2 regions of the Lysinibacillus sp. TE18511 genome follow, and region 2 is predicted to be linked to the other one. Evidence: riboswitches for the same ligand, from Rfam matches in the RefSeq annotation. Region 2 holds a riboswitch; the other holds the start of a gene.
The links. Region 2 has a riboswitch for cobalamin ahead of ACVWXS_RS15185 (ribonucleotide reductase N-terminal alpha domain-containing protein). Riboswitches for the same ligand answer to the same signal wherever they lie in the genome.
Positions count from the first base shown of each region.

Region 1: another riboswitch for cobalamin. It lies ahead of ACVWXS_RS09255 ((2Fe-2S) ferredoxin domain-containing protein); the one in region 2 lies ahead of ACVWXS_RS15185 (ribonucleotide reductase N-terminal alpha domain-containing protein).

Region 1 is NZ_JBSSFD010000009.1:94,559-102,316, forward strand. Features, by position in the region: gene ACVWXS_RS09235 (energy-coupling factor ABC transporter ATP-binding protein) at 1-195, opposite strand, end outside; gene cbiQ (cobalt ECF transporter T component CbiQ) at 195-965, opposite strand; gene ACVWXS_RS09245 (energy-coupling factor ABC transporter substrate-binding protein) at 971-1,243, opposite strand; gene ACVWXS_RS09250 (energy-coupling factor ABC transporter permease) at 1,245-2,009, opposite strand; cobalamin riboswitch at 2,249-2,433, opposite strand; cobalamin riboswitch at 2,660-2,843, shown strand; gene ACVWXS_RS09255 ((2Fe-2S) ferredoxin domain-containing protein) at 2,985-3,356, shown strand; gene cobJ (precorrin-3B C(17)-methyltransferase) at 3,361-5,034, shown strand; gene ACVWXS_RS09265 (sirohydrochlorin chelatase) at 5,050-5,979, shown strand; gene cobK (precorrin-6A reductase) at 5,976-6,737, shown strand; gene ACVWXS_RS09275 (precorrin-8X methylmutase) at 6,750-7,409, shown strand; gene ACVWXS_RS09280 (cobalt-precorrin-5B (C(1))-methyltransferase) at 7,409-7,758, shown strand, end outside.
Region 2 is NZ_JBSSFD010000020.1:49,505-57,262, forward strand. Features, by position in the region: partial or broken gene ACVWXS_RS15175 (ribonucleoside-diphosphate reductase subunit alpha) at 1-803, opposite strand, end outside; gene ACVWXS_RS15180 (GIY-YIG nuclease family protein) at 1,026-1,754, opposite strand; partial or broken gene ACVWXS_RS15185 (ribonucleotide reductase N-terminal alpha domain-containing protein) at 1,896-3,197, opposite strand; cobalamin riboswitch at 3,361-3,548, opposite strand; gene ACVWXS_RS15190 (hypothetical protein) at 3,659-4,342, opposite strand; gene ACVWXS_RS15195 (ECF transporter S component) at 4,339-4,836, opposite strand; gene ACVWXS_RS15200 (hypothetical protein) at 4,760-5,176, opposite strand; gene ACVWXS_RS15205 (bifunctional adenosylcobinamide kinase/adenosylcobinamide-phosphate guanylyltransferase) at 5,340-5,732, opposite strand; gene ACVWXS_RS15210 (histidine phosphatase family protein) at 5,681-6,280, opposite strand; gene cobS (adenosylcobinamide-GDP ribazoletransferase) at 6,253-7,029, opposite strand; gene ACVWXS_RS15220 (bifunctional adenosylcobinamide kinase/adenosylcobinamide-phosphate guanylyltransferase) at 7,070-7,645, opposite strand; gene ACVWXS_RS15225 (histidine phosphatase family protein) at 7,658-7,758, opposite strand, start outside.

The DNA.
Region 1 (7,758 bases), on a different contig from region 2:
AAACGATATATTTCCAGTGGTAGGCTTTAAAATGCCATTTAAATGCTGAAATAAAGTCGATTTCCCAGCTCCGTTATGACCAAGTAAAGCGATTTTTTTTCCCTTTGGAATTTGGAGTGTAAGATCTGTCAAAGCATGGGTTCCATCTGCATAAGCGTAGGATAATTGTTTTAGTTCAAAGTATAAATCAGTCATCAGAAAAAACCTCCATAAATGATAAGGGAAATAAAAATAGCAGCCATACCTAGCCAGTTTTTCATGCAATAGGTAACATTCTCCTGCCAATAGACAGTTTCTCCACCGCGTGCCTGCATTGCATTGTTTAGTTCACGACTTCGCTGAAACATCTCGGCAAATAAAGCTGCAATCAGCATTGAAATTGAGCGCAGCCATTGCATAGGGGAGCGGTAACCTAATCGAGCCTGCTGGGCAAGATGAATTTTTTGCATACTGTCTAAAAAAATAAAAATAAATCGATACGTTAGTTCCACTAGCTCTACAAATAAAGTGGGAAGTCGCCAAAGTCGTAGAACATAGCAGATCGATTGTACGGATGTTGTAAGAATTAAAAAATACAAACAGCTAATGCTGCCAAGTACGATGAAAAAAAGCTGCTGTGCTGTTTCTATACTCGCGCGCCCTACAAAAATTGTCCAACCGTTAATAGAAAACGACCAAATATGTGTAGGGAGAGTGCTTGTTGATGGGGCTATAGAAATTAATATTGATAGTAAACTAGAAAGTAAAAAAAATCCCGGTAGTAATAGCAGTTTTGCATAATATTTAACTGGGATTTTTGCGCTTAAAATGGTAAAAGCACTCATTACAATAAATGTAATGAGTGAAATTCGTTCATCTCTCATGATAAGCGACAATAATAGTAGTCCTATGGATAACGTCATTTTTTCTAGCGGATGAACAGACGCTAGCTTATTCAAATAAGCATACTTATCTATGAGTAACATATCGTTTAACCTTCTTTATGTTTGCCGCGCATAAAGCCGATGAAATAGCCGATAAATCCAGCGCCGATAGCAGCTTGTAGAGCGAATAATAAGCTTTCAATTTCACCACTTGGTGGCTCCCAAATGCTTTCAAACCATGGTTCGTAGTCAGCGTTAATTTCACCAATTGCTGCTTCCGCTTGGCCATCAGCACCCTCAAATTCTGCACCCTTTTGGATAAATAGAGGAATGATAGCTAGAAACACAACAATTGCCAAGAGCAGTAAATTTTTTTTCATTTTAGTGTGCCTCCTTAGCTGAGAAAACACGTAATGCTTTTAGTTCGCTCACATTATATTTTTTCAAGAAATTCATAACGATCACTGTTAAAATTCCTTCACTTACCGCGAGCGGAATTTGTGTTATTGCAAAAATACCAGCAAATTTTGTGAATGATGCCATAAACCCTCCTACTTCAGAAGGGAAGGCAAGAGCTAATTGTACAGATGTAACAACATATGTACCTAAGTCACCAAGCATTGCTGCTAAAAAGACAGCTACTGAAAATGATAGCCCCATTTTTTGTGCGCCCTTAAATACAGAGTAAGCAATAATAGGACCAACAATTGCCATGGAAAATGCATTTGCCCCTAATGTTGTAAGCCCACCATGTGCTAAAAGTAAAGCTTGGAATAATAAAACGATTGTCCCGATCACACTCATAGCTAGTGGTCCAAAAAGAACAGTCCCAAGTCCAACTCCTGTCGGATGCGAGCAGCTCCCCGTTACAGAAGGGATTTTTAAGGCTGATAATACAAAGGTGAAGGCACCGGATAAACCTAGTATCATTTTTGTTTCAGGATTTTCATCAATGGTTTTACGAATAGAGCGTAATCCTAAAATAATAAATGGAATCGATAAGACCCACCAAAAAATTGCCCATTCAATCGGCAAAAAGCCCTCCATGATATGCATAGCAAATGCACGATTTGGCACAAATAAAAATGCCAGCAAGAAATAACTAAGCTTCCAAGGTGAGAATTTCAAAATCTCTCCTCCTAACATTATATTTTTCGAATGTAGCGTGCGAACGATATCAATTTCGCCTTGGCGTAATTGCGTTCGAGGCTTTATTTTCATTCAGGAGGTGTTTTGGCTATATCTGTAAACATCTACCACCATGAGATGGAGTCTCTTCTGAATGAAAATAAAAAGCACTTCTCCGACTTTGGAAAAGTGCATAGCTAAAAGAGGCAAATAAAATTTTAATCTGCTAAGCCGCACACCTATCCTCGTAGGTTGAAACGATCACATATTTTTCGGCAGGTCTCCTGGCTTTAGTTCAACGTTTTATAGGCCTTCCCATCCTTTGGACAGTGACATGATCTATAAAACTCCCTAGTACAGTGGCGGGACCGCGCCGGACTTGAACCGGCTTCCCTTTTAAGCGAAATGGTATACACTTCGCACCGAAAAAGAATGAAGTTGTGAGATTTCACGACAAAGTGTAACATGAATTTCCACATATATGCTATACTTTTTATAAAAATTTTAGAATTAAAGGTCAATGTCGAAAATTCAGATAAATACAGATAAAAATTTCGCGTTTTCTCTGAATTTTTAATAAAAATGTCACAATTTGAGAAAGAAATATTGAAATTTTTAAAAATTAAGATATGATAGAGACAGTTTTCTATTACATAAAAAGTACAATTTCATATAAAACATCAATAAGTGCTTGAATATTTTCGAGATAATAGGGAAATCGGTGAAAATCCGATACAGCCCCCGCTACTGTAATAGCTGATGAAATCGCAAATGCCACTAGTGAAAACTTAGGAAGGCGCGAAAGTAAAAGGATGCTTAAGTCAGGAAACCTGCTTATTGTGATGATGCATGCAAACTTTTCGGAGGGAGAAGTTGAAGCGAGAGCGAGTAGCTGTATATATTCGTTTTTTATTTAGCTTCTACAAAACCTTTACTCTTCGTCTAGAGTAAAGGTTTTTCTTTTTCCTAAAAGCAAATGAGGGGAGAACAACAATGACAACTTGGAATTTAGAGGGGATGAAAACGCATCTTTTTATTTGCAATGGCAGTAGCTGTATGAAAAAAGATGCAGAGGAAATTACACAGGCAATCCGTGATGAAATACAAATGCAAGCGCTTGATCAGGACATACATACGACTAGGACACGCTGTAATGGTAGATGTAAGGATGCATGTGTTGTTATCGCTTATCCTCAGGGGAATTGGTACCGTGTGCCGACTACAGAGCATGCGCGGGCACTCGTACAAGATTTAAATCATGAAGCATTACAAAATGAGCATGTCTTTACATTGCGTGAAGGTTCGTTACAGCGTACAGCACAAACAACAGCCATTAAAGGCATTGAAAAGGTGAAAGAGGGGTAACAAAATGGCGCAAAAAGGAAAGATTTTCGTAGTTGGTTTTGGACCTGGGGATTTTAAACATATTACGACTCGTGCTGTTGAGGCACTTCAACAAAGTGATATGATCATAGGCTATAAAACATATGTTGAGCTTATTCAGGATTTAGTTAGTGCAAAGTCAATTGTTAGTACTGGTATGACAGAAGAAGTTTCACGTGCACAAGAAGCAGTGCGCCAAGCAGAGGCAGGAAGTATCGTATCGGTTATATCGAGCGGTGATGCTGGCGTTTATGGCATGGCAGGCTTAGTATATGAAGTTTTAATTGAGCTAGGCTGGACGGAAGCAACTGGTGTTGAGGTAGAGATTGTTCCAGGTATTTCTGCTATCAATTCATGTGCAAGTTTACTAGGTGCTCCGATTATGCATGACGCCTGTACGATTAGTTTAAGTGACCACTTAACACCTTGGAATTTAATTGCAAAGCGAGTAGAAGCAGCGGCAATGGCTGATTTCGTTATTGCTCTTTATAACCCAAAAAGTGGCCGTCGTACGAGACAAATCGTAGAGGCACAACGAATTTTATTAGAATATCGTTCTCCGGATACACCGGTAGGACTTGTGAAAAGTGCGTATCGTGAACGTCAGGAAATTACGATGACGACTTTAGCAGAAATGCTAGAACATGATATTGGCATGCTAACAACTGTTGTTATCGGGAATTCATCAACGTTCTTCTATGACAATAAAATGATTACGCCACGTGGTTATCAGCGCAAATATACACTCGGCGATGAAAAACAACCGTTACGACCACATCAACGTCTAAAAGAAGAAAATGAACCATGGGCAATGAATCAAGAAACAGGGATGGCTCGTAATGATTTTGCGACAGATCCCAATGCAAATCGTATTAAGCCCAGTTTAGCCATAACATCAGAACCAAAGCCTAAAAAAAAGTCATCACTTGAAATGGCGACATCAGCACTAGCAATGGTGAAGGGAACAAGTGCAGTGAGGGTAACACCGAAGCTTGTTCAACAAAAAATGGAATCCATTTTTGAATTAGCTGTGAGTCCAGGAGTAGCTAATAAGTTCTTTACTCCTCAACAAATGATGACGCTAGCAGAGGTAGTTGGAGAAGAAGGAACGATGGAGTATACACCAGACCATCAAATTCATCTGAAAATTCCGACGACTGATCCTGCAGTGATTACAGCAAAGCTTCGAGAAGTTGGCTTTTTACTAGCACCGATTGGTGACGTGCTATCGTTAAAGGCTTGTGATTTCTGCTATGGAGAAAAGACTGATTCGATTCCTTATGCGGAAGAGATTCAAGAAAAGCTTGGTGGTATGTCGTTACCGAAAACGTTGAATATAGGTTTTAACGGCTGTGGTATGGCATGTTATCGAGCGGTATTTGATGATATTGGTATTGTTTATCGCAAAAGTAAGTTTGATGTTTTTATTGGGGCTAAGCCAGTTGGTCGTACAGCACATGCGGCCCAGCCTGTTGTGGAGGGTTTAGAACCTGAGCAACTTATACCGCTGATCACAGATATTATCGAAGAGTATAAAGCAAATGCACATCCGAATGAACGTTTGTTTAAATACTTTAAGCGTGTGAAAAAGATACTTCATTTTACGTATCAGGATATGTCTTCAAAAATAAAAGTTGAGCCAGCTCCGTGCGGCGACTAGTGAGGAGTAATGAGGATGAAAGCAATTTTATTTGTCGGCCATGGGAGCCGTTTAGCAGCAGGAAATGATGAGGTACGTACATTTATTGAGCAAATGACACCTCGTATTGATGATAGTTTTTTAGTAGAAACATGTTTTTTAGAGTTTGCTTCGCCAAACATTGAAGAAGGTATTACGAACTGTGTCAAGAAGGGCGCTACTGAGGTACATGTTATTCCGATTATTCTTCTTCATGCGGGACATTCAAAACTGCATATTCCTGCAGAAATCGAGCATGCGCGTGAGCATTATCCAAATATTACATTCACATATGGCCAAACAATTGGTGTCCATGAAGAAATATTTGCGATTCTAGAAGACCGCCTAGCAGAGACTGGCTTTAATGCGGAAGAAGACCATAAGGATACTGCCATTTTATTAATTGCACGAGGCGGCAGTGACCCATATGCGAATGGTGATTTTTATAAAATTACACGTCTGCTATGGGAAAAACTACCTGTACAGTACGTAGAAAGCGCCTTTATGGGTGTAACAGATCCTCGTGTTGAAGAAGGCATTGAGCGCTGTGTAAAACTTGGTGCTAAAAAAATTATTATGCTACCGTACTTTTTATTCACAGGTATCCTAATGGAACGCATGAATGGTATGTGCGAGCAATTTAACGAGAAATATCCAGACAGTGATATTCAAATCGCTAACTATTTTGGCTATCATGAGCGTTTGCAAAATGTGTTATTAGAGCGTATTGAGCAAGCTGTGAATGGTACATCAACAGGTATGCAAGATTTAGAAAACTATCGTGCTTATGCGGCGGTACATGGACATGCGCATCATCATCACCATCACCATCATGACCACGACCATGGGCACGACCACCATCACCACGATGATCATGACCATGACCACCATCATGACCATGACCATGAAGAGGAGCCAGTGAAATGATTTTCATGTTAGCTGGGACGAGTGATGCAAGGAATCTAGCACTAGAATTACAGTCAGCAGGTTGTGCTGTGACAGCTACAGTCGTTACTGAATCAGCCGCTTCAAGCCTTACAGAAGTGGGCCTGCCTCATTTAGTCGGTCGATTAACGGCTGAAGAAATGGCGACAATCATCACAGAGCAAGGGTATCGTTTAGTTGTAGATGCCTCTCATCCATTTGCTGAGGAAGCTTCAAAAAATGCCATGGCTGCAGCTGAGCAAGCAAATGTACCGTATATTCGCTATGAACGAGCACATGAGCATTATACACATCCACTAATTACGGTTGTGAAAGATTATGAGGAGGCTGCTCACTTAGCAGCGGAAAAACGTGGTGTCATCATGTTAACGACGGGCAGTAAAACACTTGCAACATTTACAAAAGTATTACATGGCTTAGACAATACACGAGTAATTGCTCGTATGCTTCCTCGACTCGATAATATGGAAAAATGTGAAGCACTTGGTGTGGCACAAAGAAATATCGTTGCGATACAAGGTCCGTTTTCAAAGGAATTAAACGAAGCGCTCTTCCGTCAATATGATGTGACACTGATGATTACGAAAGAAAGCGGCAAGGTTGGCTCTGTGGATGAAAAGCTAGATGCTGCCCTTGCATGTGGCATTGAAACGATTTTAATTGCAAGACCAAATATAAAATACGGACAGCAATATTCTACATTTGAAGATGTATTACAAGCTGTACAAAACACACTTTAGGAGGCAATCCAGATGGACTTTAAAACAGATTTCAAACCATTAACAGTAGACCCAGATAAAATTTACGATTACAGTTTTTCAATTATTGCAGAGGAAATGGGCGAGCATAATTTCTCAGAAGACGAGTGGAAAGTAGTACGTCGCATCATCCATGCTTCTGCTGACTTTGAACTAGGACGTAGCGTAATTATTACACCAGGTGCGCTTGAAGCAGGGATTAAATCAATTCTTGCTGGTCGCCATGTCATTGCAGATGTGCAAATGATTGAAAGTGGTTCGGGGAAAAAACGCTTCCAAAAACATGGTGGCGATTTACACTGCTATATTGCAGATGAAGACGTGTCGATCGAAGCGAAAAAACAAAACACTACGCGTGCGATTATTTCTATGCAAAAGGCTGCTAAATTACATGAGGGTGGCATTTATGCAATCGGTAATGCACCGACAGCATTGCTGGAATTAATTCGTTTAATTAAAGAAGGCTTAGCGAAACCAGATTTAATTATCGGTATGCCAGTTGGCTTCGTTTCTGCTGCTGAGTCGAAAGAAGAGTTATTAAAACTAGAAGGTATTCCGTATATTACAAATGTTGGTCGTAAAGGCGGTAGTACAGTGACGGTTGCCGCATTGAATGCTGTTTCACTTTTAGCGGATGAACAGGCGAAAAAATAATGGAGCGGAAGCCTAAAAAGGATCCCAAGGACATGCGTCACGGTTATACAACGGGAGCCTGTGCAACTGCAGTAACGAAGGCTGCATTACTGGCCTTAATCACAAATGACGAGCAAGAAACAAGTACGATTCATTTGCCGATTGGGCGAGATGCAACATTTACGATAGAAAAATGTACATTTGAAAATAATGCTGTAAGTTGTGAAACCATTAAAGATGCTGGTGATGACCCTGATGCAACACATAAGGCACTCATTATTGGGACAGTGAGCTGGGCTGATACACCTGGCATTCATTTAGACGGAGGGATTGGTGTCGGGCGCGTAACAAAGCCCGGCTTACCAGTGCC
Region 2 (7,758 bases):
TTCGCCTTAATCGTATTTTGAACATATAAATTAAGTGAAATGCCTTGGTCAATATGACGAGCTCGTGCAGCATTTTGCTTGATTGTCCAATTTTGATCGATGAAATAAGCTGATTTATAATACCAAGTCGTCGTCGGTGATAGATCTGGTACGGTTACTGGAATTTTGTAATCCTTTTTCTCCTCTGAATAACTCTTTTGGAAGATTGGATCAATCGTTGCCGTACTACCCGCTAAAATAGATGTTGATGAGTTAGGGGCAACTGCCATAACATAGCCGTTACGCATACCGTTATCAGCAACTGCTGCGCGTAACGCATTCCATTTATCACTGTCGTAGCCACGTTTGTCAAAATACGCACCAGTATGCCAATCTGAGCCTTCAAATAATGGGTAAGCACCTTTTTCACTTGCCAAATCGTTAGAAGCACGAATCGTTAAATAGGCAATTTCCTCATATAGCTTGTCCGCAAATTCTACAGCTTCCTCAGACTCCCATTGAATTTCATTCAAAGCTAATAGGTGGTGCCAGCCAAATGTTCCAAGCCCGATACCGCGGTAGCGTAAGTTCGTACGTTCTGCTTGTTTTACTGGAATTGTATTTAGAGCAATAACGTTATCTAGCATACGTACTTGCACCGGGATCAATCGTTCTAGAACACCAGCCGGTACAGCTCTGCCTAAATTAATAGATGATAAGTTACATACAACGAAATCTCCAGGCTTACGACGCGTAACGATGACATCATCCTCTAGGGTAATTGACTCAAATTCAGTAGCTGACATATTTTGGAATATTTCTGTCCTTTTCTTCAACTAGGTTCGCTAAACCTAATCCGTTCTCTTATGAACTGCTGTATATCACTATACAGAGGAGACTATATCATCATCCTTAGCTCTACCTGTAGGATGCTCCGCTTTTCCCTTTATGAATTATCCCTATATCGGGCCTCGCTTGAGGGGTACTCTACTCGCTTCTTCACTCATGTTTTTCAATGAGCTATGCTTTCGATAGTCGTTAGGCTTTTACTTTTGATTAATAAAAACATGGTCAGGGAAATTTTGAGAGTTCATGCGATACCTCATTGCATGAGTTGAAATACCATAAAACTTTGCTGCCTCAGTAATGGAATCAAAAACTTGATTTCCAACTTTGCATTTATATCCACTAATTTTATGTTCTTTTTTCGGCATTAATCGTTCATATGTTGGAAAGTTAACCGAATTTAATCTGTAATTTATTGTGCTAATTCCAATACTCAATTTTTTTGAAGCAATTGTAACTGAATCATACTGCACACCATCAATTACTACTCGTTTAGAATTGGCTTTTTTCACTGAATCTATCATTTTCTTCGTTTTAGCTTTTCCAAATTGATGATTTCCTTCTCCAGTCATTTGCTCAATTCTTTGTTTTCTAATTGCTTCTTTATTTGGATGAAAAGTGAAAACATCTCCACCAATAGAAGTTAGTTTAATATTGTAAAATTCAGTAGAATTAACAACATCAAAATAATTTAAATAAAACTCTTCTAATTGATTCAATTCTTCATCGGAATACGCATTACAAATTATTTTTCTCTCAAAATTTTCTTTACCATATTTTTTTATGGCTCTCTTTAAATATACTCCTGATCCTAAATAATTTTCCCAGTTATTTATACGATCATAAATACATTTTCCAATATACTTTTTGCCATTTACTTTATTTATTGTTACATATATGAACCCATATGCTTTAGAAATATCGATCACCCCTAAAACAGAATATTTGTTCTATTATATGAAACATAGTATATTTAATCAAAAGATTTAGCACGGTGGGTTATCACATTGTGACTTTCCCCGTTTAACGGAGTTTTCGACAACCATTTCTGATTGAAGGTGCTACTATTAACACAAATTACTTGAGTAAACCATCCCTTCATGCTTATTCGGATTCATACGATTTACTTCATCACGATAAAACATAAACGGCACGCCCGTTTCAAGCTGTGAGCGCATAATACGTTTCATAATATCGATCGCTGGTACGACTTCACGGCTTAATAAAGGATTGGCAATACATTCTGCATATTTTGTACGGAAGGAGCCGTCACCTTTTTTCTCATCATAGAAATCTTCTAATGAGAAGCCCATGACCTCTCGCACTTCATGTGGGTCAAATAAATGCCATTCCCCACGTGCCTCAACTGTCTCCATAAATAAATCCGGTAAGCATAATCCTGTGAAAATATCATGGGCACGCAAACGCTCATCCCCATTGTTTAAACGTAAATCTAAAAACGTAAAGACGTCCTTATGCCAAACATCTAAATAGACCGCAATAGCTCCTTGGCGTTGACCAAGCTGATCGACTGAAACTGCCGTATTATTAAGCTGTTTAATCCAAGGTAATACGCCACTTGATGCACCTTTAAAACCTTTAATAGATGAGCCTCGGCTACGAATTTTGCCCATATAAACGCCAATACCACCGCCGTACTTCGATAATGTTGCGACATCTGTATTCGTGTCATAAATACTTTGTAAACTATCATCGACTGTATCGATAAAGCAGCTAGATAACTGGCCATGCGTTTTACCTGCATTCGATAATGTCGGAGTGGCTACAGTCATATATAAATTACTCATCGCCCAATAAGACTCTCGCACCTTTTGTAAACGATTTTCTGTTTCATCCTGCATCAATGTCATCGCAATGACCATCCAACGTTCCTGTGGTAACTCTACAGGTGTTTTCGTATAATCACGTACAACATAACGGTCCATCAATGTTTTTAAGCCAATATATGTAAATAACTCATCTCGACTTTGTTCTAAATATGTAGCAAGTTCCTGAAGCTCCTGCTTACTATATTTTGTTGTTAAACTTTCATGATACAAACCAGCCTCTGTATAGCGTGCTAATTGTGCTGGGAACACCTGATAAACATCTTTTACTGAAACACCGCGACGCATTGCAAACTGGTCATATAATTTTTCTAAATAAATTTGCGCTGCAACAAATGTCCAATATGGCTCCTCTTCATCAATTAGGCTAAGCGTTTGTAAAATCATCGCATCCGCCCATGCCTCAAATGTGGCATCGTCATTTTTTCGTAGCCATCGATCCGATAACCTTACAAAACTTTCAAGTTCATCCTCCGTGTAACTTTTCTTTAGCTTAGCAATTTGCTGTTCGATTTGAATTGTCATATACACATACTCTCCCTTTCTTTCTCCAGACAACACAAAAAGCGATCACGCATCCTCTATCGGTTGCGTGATCGCTGTAAAATCGGAAATGGAAATGAAGGACATGCACACACAGAAGTGAACAAATCTCTCGCCTCCACTTCTCAATCCCCGAAGAATGTGTCGCTGTCTTGAACAAATCGGCAGGTCTCCTGGCTCATGCTTCCTCCAAATGATCACCTTCCCATTGTTAACAGTGGCCTCTTCATCATTTGTCAGCACTTACAGTTGCGGGGACAGCTTCGGCATAAGATGACTCTTTTTCCGAATTCCCTTTTAAACCACATTGGTACCGCTCGTCCAAAATACTATATATTGTGTTTTAACTCCTAAACAAATCTAACATATTGTGTTTATTGTTGCAATAGGTGTTTTGCCCCTTGATTTTTTTTACGCACTACTTTTTCTCGAAGCAAGCCCAATTACAATGCAGTTTTACGTAGTTTCTCAAAATTTCTAAGAAAGATTTTTTGTGCCAGCTGCTCTTTTTCTGGATGTATTCCGAGTAAAATGACTGCACATGGACCAGCCGTTTTCTCAACATTTAACGAACTTTTGACCTGTTGATTACCAAAAAGACGGGTAAATTCTGCTTGCAAACCTTTTGATCCAACTGGCCAAACTTGCTGTACAATTTCCTCTTTCCATGCCTGAAAAATAGGCTGTAGCTGGGCAACATCCTCAGGCTGTGCAAGGACTTCATTGCCAACAAGCGGCAGTCCATATGTATACCAAATTAGCTGTTCATGCTTATATGGTGTGCGTTGCTGCTGTTCACCAAGCATCGTTATGGACAAACCAGATTGTACAGTCGGCATATTGGACTCAGTGCTACCGTCTATTTGTGGACAAATAAGACCAGCTTCATCAAAAACTTGTTGAATACCCGCCACATAACGAGACCATGCCGCATCCCCTGAAAAATTAGCGAGTAGGACATGTGTAGGTAAAGCATTTGCGGCAAGCTGCTCTAAAAAAGTAACACGTGCTGTCAAGTATGCCGTGAGTTGATCTGAGGCAGACACAACATCTTGTGTCTTTTCACCAATGGCTGCGGCATTATCTGTTGTAGCAATCAGCTCACCTACTTTTATGGCATTTCTCAATGTAATCGCCCTGCCTTACGCACAAATACTTTAGATAAAATTGGCATTACAACTGCAACGATGACTAAATTAATTAGTGTTGCCAACGGAAGACTAGTAAGAGATGCCCAATAAAATGCCGGACTAATGATAAAGTAAAACGGTAATGGTGCCACAACGCCATTTAAAATCAGTGCCACAGGCCATTTCCAGAAATGCATTCCTTTTTTATGCATCACTCCGAAGATCCATACAACGATAAACATCTCTACTGCGATAATAATATGGAGTGGTCCAAGTAGGAAGCCAGAAGTTAAGGCCGTAATAAAATGCCCAATTGCCCCTGCAACCCCAGCCAATACCGGAGATAAAAATACAACGCTCAAAAATGCAGGAGCAGCGTCCAGCGCAGCAGTTGTAATAAATGGTGTTGGAATTTTAATAACTGCCCCAACTGCACAAATTGCCGCTACCATGGCAACGAGTGTCAATTTCATTAATCTTTGTCGATCCATTCCCTTCCCTCTTTTCTTTTATACTTTGTTCATCATAGCGTGAGGTTGATTTCCGTTCCGGCTGGGCGCTTTGTTGCTGACGCTTCGCTTTCGCGCAGATAAAACATTTGCCGCTGACGCTTCGCTTTCGCGCAGATAAAACATTTGCCGCTGACGCTTCGCTTTCGCACAGATAAACATTTGCCGCTGACGCTTCGCTTTCGCACAGATAAACATTTGCCGCTGACGCTTCGCTTTCGCACAGAAAACATCCGCTGCGCTCCAGGGTCTCGGGCCTACAGATGTTTTTTGCGCGAAAGCGTAGTGCTAACGAAGCGGCAGCAGCACTGATGTAGGTCATGAAGGCGTTATCACAGACGTGATGCTCTTAGCCTTCGTTCCTCTAGCGCTAATCCCCAGGGAGTCGCCCATCCTCCACCCCAATCAACTTATTTACAAAGCATACGTCCTTGGAAATCTTATCCACAAAACGAAAAGCCTAATAAAAATTTTTTAAAACTATATCATTTGATCTGTTCCCCGACACCATACCAAATGCGTACAACACGGTCGGCTTCTGCAAATAAAGCCTGGTACAAACGCCCACATGTATCACGCAATAATCGTGCCTGTTTTTCCATCGGCACAACCCCTCGTCCCATATCGGTCACAATTATATAGAGTGCACAATTTTCTTCAAGAGTCTTTAGTCTTGTCAAAATGGTTCTCACAATGACCTCATCATCCTCTAGATCTTGTGTCACGAGCCAGTTCTCTAGGTTTTTAATAACAAGTACATCACTGGCAGGAGTATCATCAGGTACATAGCCATCTACTAGCTCAACTTTTTGATCTGCAAGTAAATTCATGACATAGTCGGTTTTTCCACTATAAGCTCCTCCGATAAAGACATGCATCTCGCCCCCTCCTCCCAAGCCTTTCTTGAAAACGTTAAAGAAAACATTTTATCATGCGGTGTATGGTACGTCCAAAAGGGTTGCTCAGTCGGTGCAAATGCAACAAGAAGTGCTCGAATGACTCCACCATGCACAACAAGGTGATAAACGTCTTCTCCTTTTGGTAACACTGTAAATCCTTCAATGACTCGTGCACAAAATGCATCAAAACCTTCCCCTTTTGGAGGCGGTGATTGTACCGGATCATCTAACCATGCACAATAACGACAATCAGATTTTAAATCCTCATATGTTCGCCCTTCAAATTCTCCGAAGTTCGACTCTCGGAATCTTTTATCTGCCATGTAAGTTGCATTCGGAAAGTAATGAGCAGCCGTTTCTCTACAGCGCAGTAAATCGCTACCATACACTTTCTTGATATCTTTATCTACAACAGTCAGCGAAGATACATCGGCTAATGAAGAATCTGTCCAGCCAATATACCGTTTTTCTAAATTTTCCTTTGTTGGTGCATGTCTCATTAAGCGCACATTAACAACGTCACCCACAATACAACCTCCATTCCTTCAATTGATGCACCGAGTAAATCCCCAGAAACGCCACCAAAGTTGCGCACCGTAAATTGTCGAAAGACTAAAAAGGCAATCGCTAATACAGCCATCAACACGAACGGAACAAACGAAAAGCCTATTACAATCCATAAGCTACTATACGCCACAACCAATGTTAAAAACATAAAGCAGATAAGTAATCCTGGCTTAATATGCGTTTTAAAAAAGTAGGCAAGCCCTTTTTCTTTTGAACACTGGAGCGACATAAAATAAAAACTCATACCCACTCGTGTTAATAATGGAATAAAAATCAACATCCAAAGAGCTAATTTATGCTGCACAAATAGCTCATGTAAAATAACAAGTTTACCAAGCACTAAAAATAAGACTGAAAGCACTCCAAATGCGCCAACACGTGGATCATCTAGAATTTCAAGCCGCTTCTCACGATCCCGATATGAAAAATAAGCATCCCCCATATCAATAAAACCGTCTAAATGTAAACCACCCGTAAACAAAGCGAATAATCCGACAATCATAAAGGAAAGCAAGACTTCACTGCTCGTCGTCCATTCTGTTAAACCATATATCACCGCTGCCACTACGGTACCCATCAGAGCCCCTATCCACGGCAAAAAGGCAAACATCCCCGTAATGGTTACTTTGGTTAAAGGAATTTCTTTATGTACCGGCAAAACTGTAAAAAATTGAAATGCAAGTTGTATGCTCTGCCAGAAATTTTTCATCGCCTTGCCTTCTTTCTTTTTATTTTCAAAGCGCGTTTCTTTATTTCCATTTCTTTACGATTCCATAATTGATTTCATACGCCTCATCCGCTATAGAAACGAACCATTGATGGAACTTCCCGAGCATTTGTCGGTATAATTCAACTTCCTCGTTTGTATATGGAAGCTCATCAAACAATTCGTTCGAGACGACAAAAAACGTCACCCTTTTCTCAAGTAACGTCTCTACCGCCCTTTTTACAACACGGAGCTTCTCCTCTAAACAGCCTGGTTGTGCCACACACGGAGTCCCTGTATCAAACCCTTCGTAAAAAGCATTTGTCAGCCATGTCGTGACACAGTCCCATAACACGACATCTCCATCAATCAGGTTATTCAATGTATCAGCAATTTCATAAGGTGCTTCTATCGTTAGCCATTTAACAGTTTGCGCCTGTCTGTCAGCCTGATGTCGCCCTATTCGCTTCTCCATCTCACGGTCCATCGCTACTCCTGAAGCAATATAAATAAGTCGTTGTCCATGCATGAACTTTGTTTGAAAGTGAGTAACAGCCGCTTGTTCAGCAAAGTGGGATTTACCACTGCGTACTCCCCCTGTAATGAAAATCAGTGGCAATGATTACGCCTCCTATTGTAGATGTTGAATGTTACCGATATCTTTAACGAGCAATTGATGCTCTAATCGTTCAATAATCGTTACACTTGTACCATGAATGAATGGTTCTGACC